DNA from 2 places in the Parabacteroides sp. ASF519 genome. Region 2 is predicted to be linked to the other one. Evidence: riboswitches for the same ligand, from Rfam matches in the RefSeq annotation. Region 2 holds a riboswitch; the other holds the start of a gene.
The links. Region 2 has a riboswitch for thiamine pyrophosphate ahead of C825_RS05990 (TonB-dependent receptor). Riboswitches for the same ligand answer to the same signal wherever they lie in the genome.

Region 1: linked by a shared signal. The riboswitch ahead of thiD (bifunctional hydroxymethylpyrimidine kinase/phosphomethylpyrimidine kinase) and the one ahead of C825_RS05990 (TonB-dependent receptor) in region 2 are both predicted to bind thiamine pyrophosphate.

What each region holds. Positions count from the first base shown of each region.
Region 1 is NZ_AQFV02000006.1:3,911,517-3,919,468, forward strand. Features, by position in the region: gene C825_RS15385 (patatin-like phospholipase family protein) at 46-900, shown strand; gene thiC (phosphomethylpyrimidine synthase ThiC) at 906-2,609, opposite strand; gene C825_RS15395 (thiamine phosphate synthase) at 2,620-3,324, opposite strand; gene C825_RS15400 (thiamine phosphate synthase) at 3,315-3,911, opposite strand; gene thiD (bifunctional hydroxymethylpyrimidine kinase/phosphomethylpyrimidine kinase) at 3,913-4,758, opposite strand; TPP riboswitch at 4,779-4,876, opposite strand; gene C825_RS15410 (AAA family ATPase) at 5,046-5,594, shown strand; gene C825_RS15415 (DUF5686 family protein) at 5,722-7,952, shown strand, end outside.
Region 2 is NZ_AQFV02000006.1:1,509,314-1,517,265, reverse strand. Features, by position in the region: gene C825_RS06000 (SusC/RagA family TonB-linked outer membrane protein) at 1-943, shown strand, start outside; gene C825_RS05995 (SusD/RagB family nutrient-binding outer membrane lipoprotein) at 984-2,591, shown strand; TPP riboswitch at 2,729-2,844, shown strand; gene C825_RS05990 (TonB-dependent receptor) at 2,908-5,109, shown strand; gene pnuC (nicotinamide riboside transporter PnuC) at 5,123-5,716, shown strand; gene C825_RS05980 (PDDEXK nuclease domain-containing protein) at 5,777-6,820, shown strand; gene C825_RS05975 (thiamine diphosphokinase) at 6,847-7,482, shown strand; gene C825_RS05970 (hypothetical protein) at 7,609-7,952, opposite strand, start outside.

The DNA.
Region 1 (7,952 bases), 2.4 Mb from region 2:
ATTGTCCGGTGTGAGCCAGGCAATGGCTTTTTAAATTTAATAATTATGATAATAGATAATCAGACAGGACTTGTATTGGAAGGCGGAGGGATGCGTGCCACGTTTACGGTCGGAGTATTGGACTGTTTTATGGACCACAATATCTGGTTCCCTTATACGATAGGGGTATCGGCTGGCGCCAGTAACGGCATATCTTATGCGTCCCGGCAGAGAGGACGTTCGCGTTTCGGCAATATAGATTTATTGAAAAAGTATAATTATATCGGTCTCCGCCATTTCCTGCGCGGCAAGGGATATATCGATATGGAATATTTATTCTATGTTTATCCTGATAAATACTATCCGCTGGATTACGATACTTATTTTAAATCGAAAGAACGTTTCGTGATGGTTACCAGTAACTGTCTGACCGGGAAGGCGGAATATTTCGAAGAGAAGAAAGATAAAAACAGGCTGGTAGATATTTGTTGTGCCTCCTGCACATTGCCGGTTCTTTGTCCGGTTGCCTATGTGGACGGCGTCCCGATGGTCGATGGCGGAGTTTGTGATGCCATTCCTATCCAGAGGGCTATTGATGACGGTTTCCGGAAGAATGTGATAATCCTCACAAGAAATAAAGGATACCGTAAAAAGGATAAAAACTTTTATCTGCCGGGATTCATCTATAAAAAATATCCGGCCATACGGGAACAGCTCAAACTGAGGTATAAACGTTATAATGAAGTACTCGATTATATCGACCAACTGGAAGCCGAAGGTAAAGCATTCGTGATTCGTCCTGAAAACAAAATAGAGGTGACGCGAACAGAAAATAATCTGGAAAAGCTGGAAGCGTTATATAATGAAGGATATGCTTTGGCTGAAAGGTTAATAGGGACGGCCCTGACAGCCGCCCTATAACAGTTTTATTCTTTACATTCCTTATGCAGGTCTTTGCTTAAACGCATGGCGCAGAAGTTCGGACCGCACATCGTACAATATTCCCCGTCGGTAACAGCGCTTTCCTTATAATATTGCAAAGCCCGTTCCGGGTCGAGTGACAGGTTGAACTGGTCTTTCCAACGGAAATCAAAACGTGCCTTACTTAATGCGTTGTCACGGACCTGTGCTCCGGGATGTCCTTTTGCCAGGTCGGCGGCATGGGCGGCTATCTTATAGGCAACCACTCCGTTGCGTACATCTTCTTTGTTTGGCAATCCCAGGTGTTCTTTCGGGGTTACATAGCAAATCATAGCTGTGCCATACCAGGCAATTTGTGCGGCACCGATAGCCGATGTGATATGGTCGTATCCCGGGGCGATATCCGTTGTCAACGGGCCTAATGTATAGAACGGGGCACCGTGGCAGGCATATTGCTGTTCTTTCATGTTCTCATGAATCTTGTTCATCGGGACATGACCCGGACCTTCGATAATAACCTGAACGAATTTCTCCCAGGCAATCTTTGTCAATACACCCATCGCATGCAGTTCGGCAAACTGCGCTGCATCGTTGGCATCATAGATGGAACCGGGACGAAGACCGTCGCCGATAGACACAGCAACGTCATATCTGCTCAGGATATCGCATATTTCTGCAAAATGGGTATACAGGAAGTTTTCTTCATTATGCAGCTGCATCCATTTAGCCATAATGGAACCACCACGCGAAACAATACCTGATAAGCGGGTCGCTGTCAAATCGATATGTTTTTTCAATAGTCCGGCATGAATGGTGAAATAGTCCACACCCTGTTCAGCCTGTTCAATCAATGTATCGCGATATACTTCCCAGTTCAAATCTTCCACATTTCCGTTCACTTTCTCCAAAGCCTGGTAAATAGGAACTGTTCCCATCGGAACCGGACAGTTACGGATAATCCATTCACGTGTCTCGTGAATATTGTCACCCGTCGAAAGGTCCATCAGGGTATCGCCACCCCATTTACAACTCCACACCGCTTTTTCAATCTCTTCACTGATACCGGAAGACAATGCTGAATTACCGATATTGGTATTTATTTTCACCAAAAACTTCTTACCGATAATCATCGGTTCCGCCTCCGGATGGTTGATGTTGGACGGTATGATGGCACGTCCGGCAGCAATTTCTTTACGGACAAAGTCGGGAGTGATATAAGATTTCAGTCCCAGGGCTTCGATTTGCTGGTTTTCACGTATGGCCACATATTCCATTTCCGGAGTAATGATACGCCGTTTGGCATAATACATCTGGGTGATATTCTTACCTTCTTTGGCACGGTAGGGAAGGTGACGCTTCGGGAAACGTATCTCGTCCAGACTTTTATCTTCCAGACGGGCACGGCCATATTCGGAAGACAACTCGCTCAGTTGTTCGATATCCTTACGTTTCGAACACCATTCTTCGCGGACACGGGGAATACCGGCATTTATATCGATATTTATTTTAGGGTCGGAAAAGGGACCGCTTGTGTCATAGACAATCACCGGATTGTTTTTCTTGAAAACTTGCTCTCCGTTTTCGTCGATAGTGACGGTATCCAGAAGTTTGATTTTACGCATACCCACTTTTATCTTGTTGATTTCGCCCGGGATATATATCTTTTCCGATGCGGGATAGGTAATACGCATGTTTTTCTTGCTTGCCATTACAGTATGTTTAATATTTATTTATCTCATTAATAAAACGACGGGTCTCTTCTACGGGGTCTTCTGCATGGATAATCGCTCCCGATACGGCTATTCCGGTAATTCCGGTCTCCATTAACGGGGTAACATCTTCCAGGCAGATTCCTCCGATTGCAAATATCGGAATTTTATAGCCAGCCTCCTTACATTGCTGCACTATTTTTCTGTATCCTTCCAGACCGAGAACGGGACTGAGTTTCTTTTTCGTTTCCGTATAACGGAAAGGCCCCAGGCCGATATAGGAAGCTCCTTGTCCGACAGCATGCTCGATATCCTCAAAGGTATTGGCAGTGGCGCCGATATAGAAGGTTTCGCCCGGAAATAACTGCTCTTTTGCCATTTCCCATGCGGCGGATACTGATATATCTTCTTTCCCCAGGTGAACAGCGTTCGCCCCGCATCTCAAAGCAATCCGTGCATTATCGTTTATACAATAGATGCATTTGTTTGTATGCTCATTGATTAGTTGCCCGATTTCCCTGGCTGTAAAAATATTCATGTTTCCTTTCATCCGTAGCTGTACCCATGAACAACCGCCGTCAAGAACCATTTTGACTTCTTCCCGTTCCGTGTATTTAGAAGTACCGTGGGTTATAAACATCAGGCGTTCACCACTGCCCTGTGGAATAAATTGTCCTTTATCTTCGTGCTTGCGCAAATGATATTCTATTGCCATATATCCAGTTGTTTGTATCGTTTTATTATAGATGTCTCGTTTATTACAGAAGGGGCCTTGCCCCACAAAGCTCCCAGAATGGCAGCTCCACCGAAATGTAAGGAGGCAATCAGCGGAATGTTCTTTTCTTCTATTCCACCCAGGGCAATTACCTTTTCGTTGATTATGCCCGAAGCAGCCGCCTCCCGTAATCTCTCCATCGGAAAGCCGTTTCCGTATCCCTCTTTGGATATACTTTGAAAGATGGGGCTCAGAAATACATAATCCAACTGTTTGTTATCCTGCACTTCCTGCAAGGAATGGCACGAACGGCTTATGCTTCCGGCAAAACCTTCCGGCAGGGTATTATTCCGGCTGTTCAAATGGATGCCGGCCAACCGGTATCCGGTTGTGAGTTCGAAATGCTCGTGCAACACAATCCGTGAATGATATTCGGCAGGGATAGCGTCCAGTAAGAGACGAAACCTGTCGATGTCGCTTTGGGGTTTCCGCAGATGTAAACGCTGCATTCCTTCCCTGAACAAATGGGTTATTATCCGGCTTTCCCCTTCAAAAAAGAAAGGAGTTGTGATTACGAACAGCTTCATACTATCCTTTTATCTCTGTTTTTACTAAAGGAACCGGAGCAAAGAAATGGTTCAGGGGACCATGCCCGTGTCCTGTCCGTACATCTTTGCCTTCAGTAATCGCTTTTGTTATATACTCTTTAGCCAGTCTGACGGCATCCGGCAGGCTCTTACCCAAAGCCTGATAAGCGGCAATAGCAGAAGACAACGTACAACCGGTGCCGTGGCCGTTGGTCGTAATTACAGTTTCCGCCGAAAGCCGGAGAGGGGAAGCCTCCGATACATATAATATATCAGTCATCTCTTTTCCTTTTAAATGCCCTCCCTTCATTAATACGGCACGGCAACCTAAAGACAGCAACTTCTCTGCCGCCTGGCACATCTCTTTTTCGGAAGTTATCTTCATTCCGGACAAGAATTCAGCTTCGTCGATGTTGGGAGTGACCAGCGATGTCCGTTTGAACAGTTCCCGGACAATTATGTCTATGGCATCATCCTGCAATAATTTATTACCGCTGGTCGAAATCATCACTGGGTCCAGGATAATACGCGACGGTGAATAAGTATCGATTGCATTTACGACGATTTCTGCCGCCGTTTTATTATGCAGCATTCCTATTTTGACTGCATCGATGGTAATATCTTCAAAAACCGCATCCAACTGGCCTTTCAAGACTTCCGGAGAGATGGCTTGTATGCCTCTGACACCTTGTGTGTTTTGGGCCGTAATGGAGGTGATTACGGAAGCTCCGTAAACTCCCAATGCTGAGAATGTTTTAATATCTGCCTGTATCCCGGCTCCTCCGCCGCTGTCGGAACCAGCAATGGTTAACGCAGTCGGATAACGATATAATGTATCTGTTTTCATATTTACACACGAAAGGAGGGAAAAGCCTTGTCTGTCTTTCCTACGGCGGCATTACCCGCATCAGGTTCACAGGGTATAATCTCAGCCCGTTTACAGTATGGCACCCCTTTTCGTGTACAAAGGTAGAAAGATTGATAAGAGAAAACAAAAGTGAAATGTTAAATTTAAGAGTGAATTGATAGGTTTAAAAAAATAATCCAGTATATTTGCATCTACAATTCCGGTTATAACAGCTTTTCTTCCGGGTTGTATTTCCTTTTGGCATAATAGTCATAAAAAGACAAATCATGTTGATAAAAACAGGCTTGTATGTTATTACCGGTGGACCAGGAACGGGTAAAACATCATTAATTGAAGAACTTAAAATAGTTGGATATCAAACAGTAAAAGAAGTAGCACGGGATATTATCAAAGAACAACAGCAACAGGGTGGAGACGCATTGCCCTGGAAAGATACCGTTTTATATACCAGTATGATGCTGGAACGTTCTGTTGAATCATATCTGGCTCATAAAGAAAATGAAGGCATATTATTTTTTGACAGAGGAATCCCTGATACACTGGCATATGCAAGGTTGATTGGGTTAACCGACCGGAAAGAAATAGAATTGGCTGTCGATAAATACAGGTATAACAGGCAGGTATTCATACTTCCTCCCTGGGAAAATATATATCATACGGATAAAGAACGTAAACAATCATTTAATGAAGCGATAGATACATATTATGTAATGAAAGATGTCTACAAAGATGCAGGATATACATTGATTGAAGTCCCGAAACTTCCCGTTACGGAAAGAAGGAATTTTGTTATTAGTAGTATAAATTCATTTTAAAACATCTATTTTGGGTCTTTTAAGTGAGATTTGTTGTCAATTGGAATATAATCGGTTCAATTTGGAACATTCATAAAAAAGAATCTGTTATAATTTTGCGGAGTTTAACGAGGGAGTTAATAAAATAATGGGGAAAAAGATTGTTTTTATTCTGGCACTTGTTTTGGTTGCATTTGCATCAAAAGCCCAGAACACTATAATAAGTGGAATAGTAACGGACTCTATTACAGGAGAAACGTTACCATATGTTTCAGTTATACTGAAAGGTACAACTATCGGGACAACGACTGATGATGACGGTAAGTTTACGTTGACTACCTCGTCCAATGCACGGACTCTGTCCGTTTCATATCTGGGATATACCGAAAAAGAACTGAAAGTGGCTATAGGTAAAAAGAATTATTTTAAAATACCTTTGGCCCCTTCCAGTATTGATTTGGGTGAAGTCATTGTAAAGCCGAAGAAAGAGAAGTACAGCAAGAAAGAAAATCCAGCCGTGGCTTTTGTCAAGAAGGTTATCGAATCTCGCGAAAGTAATGATCCCCGTAATCATGATTATTTCAGTTACAGCCAATATGAAAAGATGGTTTTCGCGATGAACGATTATCAGCCGAAACCTAAAAAAGAGAATGGTAAGGGCGGGAAATTCGATTTTCTGATCGATTATATCGATACGCTGGATGTCGGAAAGACCATTTTGCCAGTGTCGGAGAAAGAAAAGGTGGAAGGCATTTTCTATCGGAAAGATCCTAAAGTAGAAAAAAGAGTCGTGCTGGGAGCAAAGGCGGCCGGTGTAGATGAAATATTTTCACGGGATGGTATGCAGCAGTTTCTGGGAGAGGTGTTCCGTGAGGTGGATATCTTCAAGAATGATATTCCTCTTTTCCTGCAACGTTTTGTAAGCCCGTTGTCTAGCATGGGGCCGAACTTTTATAAGTATTATTTACTTGACACCCTGGATGTGAACGGACAGAAATGTGTAGACCTGGGATTCGTTCCTTTCGTTTCTGAAGGTTTCGGATTTACCGGACATCTTTTCGTTACGCTCGATTCGACTTATTTCGTTAAGAAAGCAATCCTGAATGTTCCTAAAAACATCAACCTGAACTTCGTCAGCGGAATGACTATTGAGCAGACATTCGAAAAGACGGAAGATGGTACACGTATTATTACCAAAGATGATATAAATGTCGATTTCAAGCTGACGGAAAAATCGAAGGGAATGTATGCCCGAAGGTTGAACATATACAGCAACCATTCTTTCCTTCCGCCCGAAAGCGATGAGATATTTAAGGAGAGCGCTCCGATTATCACATTGCAGAACGCCTATAAGCAGACAGAAGATTTCTGGGATTTGAACCGTCCGGAAGAAGCCGGTAAACGAAAACAGAATACGGTTGAAAAATTGATGGAAAAGTTACGTTCGGTTCCTATTTTCTATGTAACAGAAAAAATTGTTACAATCCTGACTTCCGGTTACATAGGAACCAGCACTGACCCCGCTAAAAATAAATTCGAATTCGGACCAGCCAATACCTTTATCAGTGGTAACGCGATCGAAGGAGCCCGTTTCCGTGTCGGAGGAACTACTACTACTGCTTTCAGTAAAAGATTATTCCTGGAAGGATATGCCGCTTATGGTACAACAGACCGGAAAATCAAGTATGATGCCTTGATAGAGTATTCATTCAATGACAAGAAGGAATACCGTAAAGAATTTCCGGTTAATTCTATCCGTCTGGAATATCTTTACGATATCAACCAGTTGGGACAGCAATATATGTACACCAACAAAGATAATATCTTCCTGGCCTGGAAACGTCAGAGAGATACCCGTGCAACTTATCTGAGAAATGCCGAACTGACTTATTACCGCGAACATTATAATGGTATCGCTTACGGTGCGGTTTTACGTAATAAAAAGGAATATTCGACAGACTATGCCGTTTTCGACCGGATAGAGGAAGATGGCCGCATTACTCCTATAAAGTCTTACTCGATGACGGAGCTGGAATTCAAATTCCGTTATGCCCCGAACGAGAAATTCTATCAGACCCGTAACTATCGTTATCCTATTACTTTCGATGCTCCGGTAATTACATTGAACCATATTACTGCCAGAAAAGGGGTGTTAGGTGCTGACTATACCTATAACCGTACAGACCTGGGTATTCAGAAACGTTTCTGGTTCTCGGCCTTCGGATATCTTGATATTATCGGTAAAGCAGGTAAGGTGTGGGACAAAGTTCCTTATCCGTTATTGATATTGCCGAACGCGAACTTATCCTATACAATCCAGCCTGAATCATACACCAATATGAATGCGATGGAGTTCATCAGCGACGAGTATGCATCCTG
Region 2 (7,952 bases):
AATGTCTCTGTATGGTACAGTTATCCAGACTAAAGACTGGAACTGGGATATTCGTGCCAACTGGTCATGGAACAAGAACGAAGTAACAAAACTGATAGACGGTATCAACTCTATCGACCATTCTACTGTTGATAACGGAGCCGCAGTGCTGCAATCCAGAGTAGGACGCCCGATGGGTGACTGGTATGTTTACGGTACGGTAAAAGACGAGAACGGAAACAAAGTCGTTGGCGATAACGGTCTGTATATCGTAGACTATACAGAACGCCAGAGAGCAGGTAACGCCATGCCGAAAGTTGTCGGAGGTATCAGCACATCATTGAACTATAAAGATTTCTATCTGGATGCCACTATCGACTTCCGTATTGGTGGTGACGTACTGAACTTGCCTTACCAGTATATGACCGAACTCGGTATCCTGGATTGTACATTGGATAACCGTGACGCTTCACGTGGCGGTCTTACCTGGTATGCAGACGGAAACGACCTGTCAGACCCTTCAAAACGTCATTTGACAGACCAGCCTGCCGGATCTACAGTAAACGGTAACATGGTTTACGATAACGGTGTAATCCAGCCGGGCGTTAAACAAGACGGTTCTGAAAACAAAACGATCATCACTGCCGGTGAATCATATTACAACCAATACGGTTGGGGATATTCCGGAAACATCACTTATGAAAACGCAATACAGAAGAATTCATATGTAAAGATGCGTGAACTGAGCCTTGGTTACAGATTACCGAAAAACATCACTTCCAAATTCGGTTGTAAGAACTTGATGGTTTCCGTATACGGTCGTAACCTGTTCTACTTCTATAAGAGCCTGAAAGAATTCGATGCAGAATGTACGGACGGTACAACCTGGATCACGCAGGCACAGATTGGTGGTTCAACAGCCACAACACGTTCATTCGGCTTCTCATTACGTGCAAGCTTCTAATTGACGAAAAATAATATAGAATATTAAAATTGAAAGATTTATGAAAAAAATATATGCACTCGCACTTGGATGTGCTGCCCTTCTGGCAACGTCTTCCTGTAGTGACGACAAATTCACGGATCAATATCAGGACCCGTCAAAGACACAGACGGTATCATGCCCGGCCTTGATGGTTGGAGTATGGCAAGCCTCTAATACATGGATGAATCCGGTCTATTACAGATATTACGTATCTTCCACCACTTCCGGGTTATTCTCCGGAGTGATCGGTCATACAAACAGTAAAGACCGCTTTGCCGGTGCTGGCCAGGGTTACTTCAACGAACGTTGGAGAAACTTCTACAACACTGTCACCCAGTACAGGGTGTTGGAAACCGAATTCAACAACCTTCCGGAAGAAGAAAAAGAAGACTATCGTATCTTCTTCTTGCTGGGACGTACGGTAATGGAAGAACAACTTTATGAAGTTTGTTCCTCCTGGGGTGGAGTACCATTCTCTGAAGCCGGCACATTATGGGCAACAGGAGACGTAGAAGCTTCCAAACCTAAATACGACTCGGATATCGATTTGTATAGAATGATCCTGAGCGACCTGGACGAAGTCAACACATACCTCAACGGCCGTTCGCTTACAGCCAATGCCAGTACTTACCTGAATGCAGAAGACTATGTGAACAACGGTGATATCACCTTATGGCGTAAATATGTGAACTCCCTGCGTTTACGTGTAGCTACTCACCTGGCTTCTAACGGCGACCTGGTAAGTGAAGCACGTGCTGCGATCAAAACCATGTTGGAAAATCCCGGTACTTATCCGATGGTAGATCTAAACTCTGATAATATCACAGTGCCACAAACCGACGATGACCAGTTTGATTTTGACCGCGACCTGCAAAATGCAATCGAGAATTCAACTTACAACCGCATGTCCGGCCCAATGCAACGCGCATTGAATGCCAACACCAATAATCCGGACCCACGTTTGGAAGTCTTGTATGACAGTAACTGGAATAACGAATATATCGGCCTCGATCCGTCTGAAACACTCACGGAACAGGAAACGAATATGAGTATCTCTACACATGGTACGGCTAAATATTACGCAGCCCTGGATACATCGACCTTCACCCGTAACCCCGGATTCCCGGGACTCTGGATGACAGCAGCCGAAGTTGCTTTCATGAAGGCGGAGGCCTATGCCAACAACTGGGCTACCGGTAATGCCAAGAGCGAATATATCAACGGTATAAAACTTTCCACTGAATTCTATTTCGATTTGAATTCAACCGGTACCTACCGTGATCCGTTAACTCCTCCCTCAGCAGCCGAAGTTGAAGCATATGCTGAAACACAATGGGACGCCAGCAATCCGCAAAAGAGTATCCTGACACAGCGTTGGATCCATCACGGTGCTATCCAGGAATATGAAGCATGGAATGTTGTCCGCCGTACCGGATATCCGGAAATTTATTTCAAACGCGACCCGCAGTCTGTCGCAACTCCGCTTCCTCTGGACCGCATCCAGTATCCGGCTGACGAAAAAGACTATAACTCAGCCAACCTGAATGCCCATCTGGGAGGTAAGGAAGACAGCTGGTACGCTCCTTTGAACTGGATGAAGAGCAATTGGTACACCACTGTTGAATAACAAATAAACAGAGATATATCCACAGTAAATAATTACAACATAATTGATGGAAAATTGTGGAGTCGAAACCGCCCCGAAGTGATTCGCGGCGGTTTTTTCCATTTGTACAATTCCCTGACTTTCCTTATCTTTGTGCCCCGAATACAAAGGGGTGCTTGCCACGTACCGATACAGTACGTGCCGCAGGCTGAGATTATACCCATATTACCTGATACGGATAATGCCGGCGAAGGGAATTGTAAAACATGGTATACTTCTTCACACAACACACCTCTCCTATTCACTTATCAGGTTTTTAAACATTAAGGTAAAAAGGATGAAAAGTGTATTGATTATCTGTGCCGGATCTCTGGCAACATTCGCAGCAGCGGGAAACCGTCCCGACCCTGTCGATTCTCTCAAAATTTCACGTGACTTATCGCTGGACGAAGTAGTCGTCACCGCCACCAAAGTAGCCAAAGGTACTCCGGTGGCTTACAGCGAAGTATCCAAAGACGAACTCAGCCGCAAAAACGATGGCCAGGGTATCCCCTATCTCATCTCCCAATCCCCTTCCGTCATCATGACTTCGGACGCCGGGACAGGTATCGGCTATTCGGGCTTCCGTATCCGCGGCACAGACGCCAACCGCATCAACATCACGGTCAACGGCGTACCGGTCAACGACTCCGAGTCTCACACCGTTTTCTGGGCCAACATGTCCGATTTCGCATCTTCCGTCGATAACATACAGATACAACGGGGAGCCGGGACATCGACCAACGGAGCCGCCGCCTTCGGTGCCACCGTCGCCATGCAAACGCAAAAGCCGGACCTGAAACCGTATGCCGAATACAGCCTTTCGGCAGGTTCGTTCGGAACCGTCAAAAACTCAGTCAAAACAGGAACCGGGTTACTCCGGGATCATTTCGTTTTCGACGCCCGCTACTCCAACGTCCAAAGCGACGGATACATCGACCGGGCAACAGCCAATATGCACTCTTATTTCGGCTCAGCCACCTATTACGGCGACAACACTCTGGTCCGCTTCCAGACATTCGGCAATATAGAAAAAACGTATCAGGCCTGGAACGGTGTCCCTTCCATTTATCTGGACAACGACCGGACCTACAACCCCTGCGGAGAATATAAAGAAAACGGCGTTAAAAAATTCTACGATAACCAGACAGACAATTACCGGCAACAGAACTACCACCTGATGGCAAGTCAGCGACTGAGCGACCTGTGGAATATGAACCTGACACTCCATTACACACATGGAGAAGGATATTACGAAGACTATAAGCCCAATGAAGAATTTACAAAATATAAACTCCCCGAGTCTTATATCAACGGGAAAGGCGACACAATCGTCAAGTCCGACCTCGTCCGCCGTAAATGGCTGGACAACGACTTTTACGGTATCGTTTACAGTGCGAACTATCGTTCCGAACGTCTCCAGATGAGCTTCGGTTCAGCTGTCAATAAATATGTAGGCGACCATTTCGGCCGTGTCATGTGGGTCAAAAATGCAGAAGCACTCCCCTCGCCTGACTACGAATATTACCGTAACAGAGGGAACAAACTGGATTATAACTTTTACGTAAAAGGCAACTACCGGTTCCACCCCTACCTGAACGGATACCTCGACCTGCAATACCGTGGCATCCATTACACGATCAAAGGAAGTGACGACAATACCGGTAAGGAAATCTACGTCAACAAAAACTGGAACTTCTTCAACCCGAAAGCCGGTATCAATTTCCAGAAAGGCGGTCATAATGCTTTCGTCTCTTTCTCCGTCGCCAACCGTGAACCCAATCGCGACAATTTTACGGAAGCCGCAGTCAACGAACGTCCTACTCACGAAACACTCTACGACTACGAAGCCGGTTACAGCTTCGGCAACCAGCGTTTCCGCGCCGGAGCCAATCTTTATTTTATGGACTACAACAACCAATTGATCCTGAGCGGCAAAATCAGCGAAATCGGTGAAGCATTGACCAGCAATATCAAAGACAGCTACCGCATGGGAATTGAACTGACCGGAGGCGCAAGTATCACCCACTGGCTGGACTGGAACGGAAACATCACTCTGAGCCGTAACAAAATAAAGAATTTCACTCATTACATAGATGACTTCGATAACGGAGGCCAGGCAAGTTATTATCTGGGAACAACCGACATCGCCTTCTCTCCCGGCATCATCGCCAACAGCATGTTCGATTTCAACCTGAAAGGATTCTCCGCCAGCTTCAACTCACAGTTTGTAGGCCGTCAATACATCGACAATACCTCCACCAAAGACCGTTCCATCGATCCCTATTTCGTGAACAGCCTGCGTGTCGGATACGTTTTCAAACCGAAGTTTGTCAAGGAGATCGGCGTCGACGTCACCATCAACAACCTCTTCAACGAGAAATATGAAACAAACGCCTGGGTATATACCTACATCAGCAAAGGGATCGTCAACAAAGACGACGGTTATTTCACCCAGGCCGGCACAAACGCCATGGTCAGAGTAACAATCAGGTTCTAGAAAAATATAAATTATGGAACAACTATTAGAATATTTCGGTGTCATTACAGGTTTTCTCTACCTGTTATTAGAGATCAGGCAGCATAAAGCAATGTGGGTAGTAGGCTTCCTCACCTCCCTGGTCTACGTATTTGTCTTTTTCTTCTCAAAGATATATGCCGATATGGGGCTGAATATCTACTATGTTGCCATCAGCATTTACGGTTTCAAAAAATGGACCTGTACGAAAAAAAGCGTCACTGAAGAGAAAGTCTCCGATGACCTGATTTTCTACCGTCATATCACCTGGCCGTTATTAGCAGGGATAGCTTCCGCTATCCTAGCTATATACGCCTTATTATATTACGTACTTCATAACTTCACAGACTCCCCCATCCCGATGGGCGACGCCTTCACCACCTCCGTCGGCATCGTAGCCACCTGGATGCTGGCCCGCCGTATCATCGAACACTGGATCTTCTGGGTAATCGTCAATTTCGTATCCGTTTATCTTTATTACCTCCGTGGCCTCTATCCAACCATGTTTTTGTACATTTGCTACGCAATATTGGCCATCGTCGGATATTTCACCTGGAAAAAGAAAGGAATAAATAAAGAACGGATATGAAATGTTGAAAATAAACTCTACATTTGTGAGGTATTACAAACTTATAAAAAACAAAACCTTATGAATGTAATTCTTAAATCTGACATTGAATATAAGCAATGGCTCACCGATCTTAAATTCCGTATACGAAACAGCCAAATCAAAGCGGCATTGAAAGTTAATACAGAATTAATCAACCTATATTGGGAGCTTGGAAAGGAAATTGTTTCCAAACAGGAACAATCACAGTGGGGGGATGGCTTGATAAAACAATTAAGTTCAGATCTACAGCAGGAATTTCCTGAGATGAAAGGTTTTTCCACAACCAATATCAAATACATCAAAAGATGGTATTCATTTTATAACCAAGACATTACAATTGGTCAACAAGTTGTTGACCAATTACGGGAAACAGTTTCACAAATTCCCTGGGGACATAATTCACGTATTATCATTCAATGCAAATCCATTGAAGAAGCATTTTTTTATATACACAAAACAATTGAAAACGGTTGGAGCCGCAGTATTTTAGAATTACACATCAAACAACAAGACTACCAACGAACAAGGCATTCCGTATCAAATTTTTCCCGTTTGTTACCAACAGTCCAGAGTGACCTGGCCCAGGAATTACTAAAAGATCCTTACAATTTCGATTTTCTTACACTTACAGATAGCTATAAAGAACGTGAACTGGAAAATGCCTTAACCGACAATATCACGAAATTTTTAATTGAGTTAGGAGCTGTTTTTGCCTACGTAGGCCGCCAGATACCTTTAAAAGTAGGTAATAAAGAATTTTATCTGGATTTACTCTTTTATCATCTAAAACTACGATGTTATATTGTTATCGAGTTGAAAGCAACCGATTTCATACCAGAATATACCGGCAAATTAAGTTTTTACCTGACTGCAGTAAATGATTTATTGAAACACCCTGCAGATAATCCGTCAATAGGTCTGTTGATATGTAAAAATAAAGATAGCTTTATTGCCGAATATTCATTGAAAGGAATTAGTCAGCCCATTGGCGTCTCGGAATACGAACTAACTCGCCTATGTCCGGAAGACTTCAAGGGAAGCCTGCCTTCAATAGAAGAAATTGAAGCTGAATTAAAAGAATAAAGTTTAAAGAAAGGAATTAAATACAAATGGAAACATTATATGATTGTGTAGTAGTTGCTAACGGCAGTTTTCCGCAAACAGCGGGGCCGTTGGAATTATTAAAAGCAACACCCGTCATCATTGCCTGCGACGGGGCCGTGCAGAACCTTCATGAAAGGGGGTTGGTCCCGTCGGCCATTGTCGGCGACCTGGACAGTATTCCATCGGAAATGCTCCGGCTATATGCCGACCGTATCCATACCGTGGAAGACCAAGAGATAAACGACCTGACCAAGGCTGTACGTTTCGCCCACGCTTCCGGTTACCGGAAAATACTGATTCTCGGAGCTACGGGACTTCGCGAAGACCATACACTCGGAAATATCTCCCTGCTGACAGACTTTGCTCCTCTATTCGAAGTCGTGGAAATGCTCTCCGATTACGGTCGCTTCATCCCTGTCCTCCGGACAACAACGCTACCATGCACACCCGGCCAGCAAATATCCATCTTTTCCATGTATCCCTGCGGAGAAATAACCACCGAAGGCCTCCGATGGCCCATCACCCGACGGCGCCTGACATCCTGGTGGCAAGGCTCCCTCAACGAAGCCCTGGGAACCGAGTTTACCCTCACCTTATCCCCCGATGCCCGATTAATCATCTATTTCCAGTCCCCCGCATAATTTTCAATCTTCAATTTTCAATTAAAAAAAAATGCCCCGGAAGGATAACCACTCACTTCCGGGGACTTAATACACCCTCAATTTTACAACTTAGTATACTTAACCGAAGCCTCACGGCTTCACCTTTTATGCTGGTAATTTATTCAGCTGACAAGCCTTCCATTCGGGGAAGCCATCGATCTGATCGTTCAACTGAAATAAGAGCTTGTCGTCAGCCACTTGTTTCAAAATAGTCTTCGGAGCAAGAGGCAAACGCATGTCGTCCACTTCAAAAAAAGCTTTCAACAGAATCACGTCATATCCGTCACGAACTATTTCCTTCTTTATTACAACCGGCACTTTCAACTGAGCCAGATAATAAGCGGAACGTTCATAGGCGCACCATTTATTTCCTTCCAGATACAGATGCACTCCGTTCTGGTTGTCAATCTCGTTTACTAAAACGTATTCGACTTGTGCAGCATGTTCCA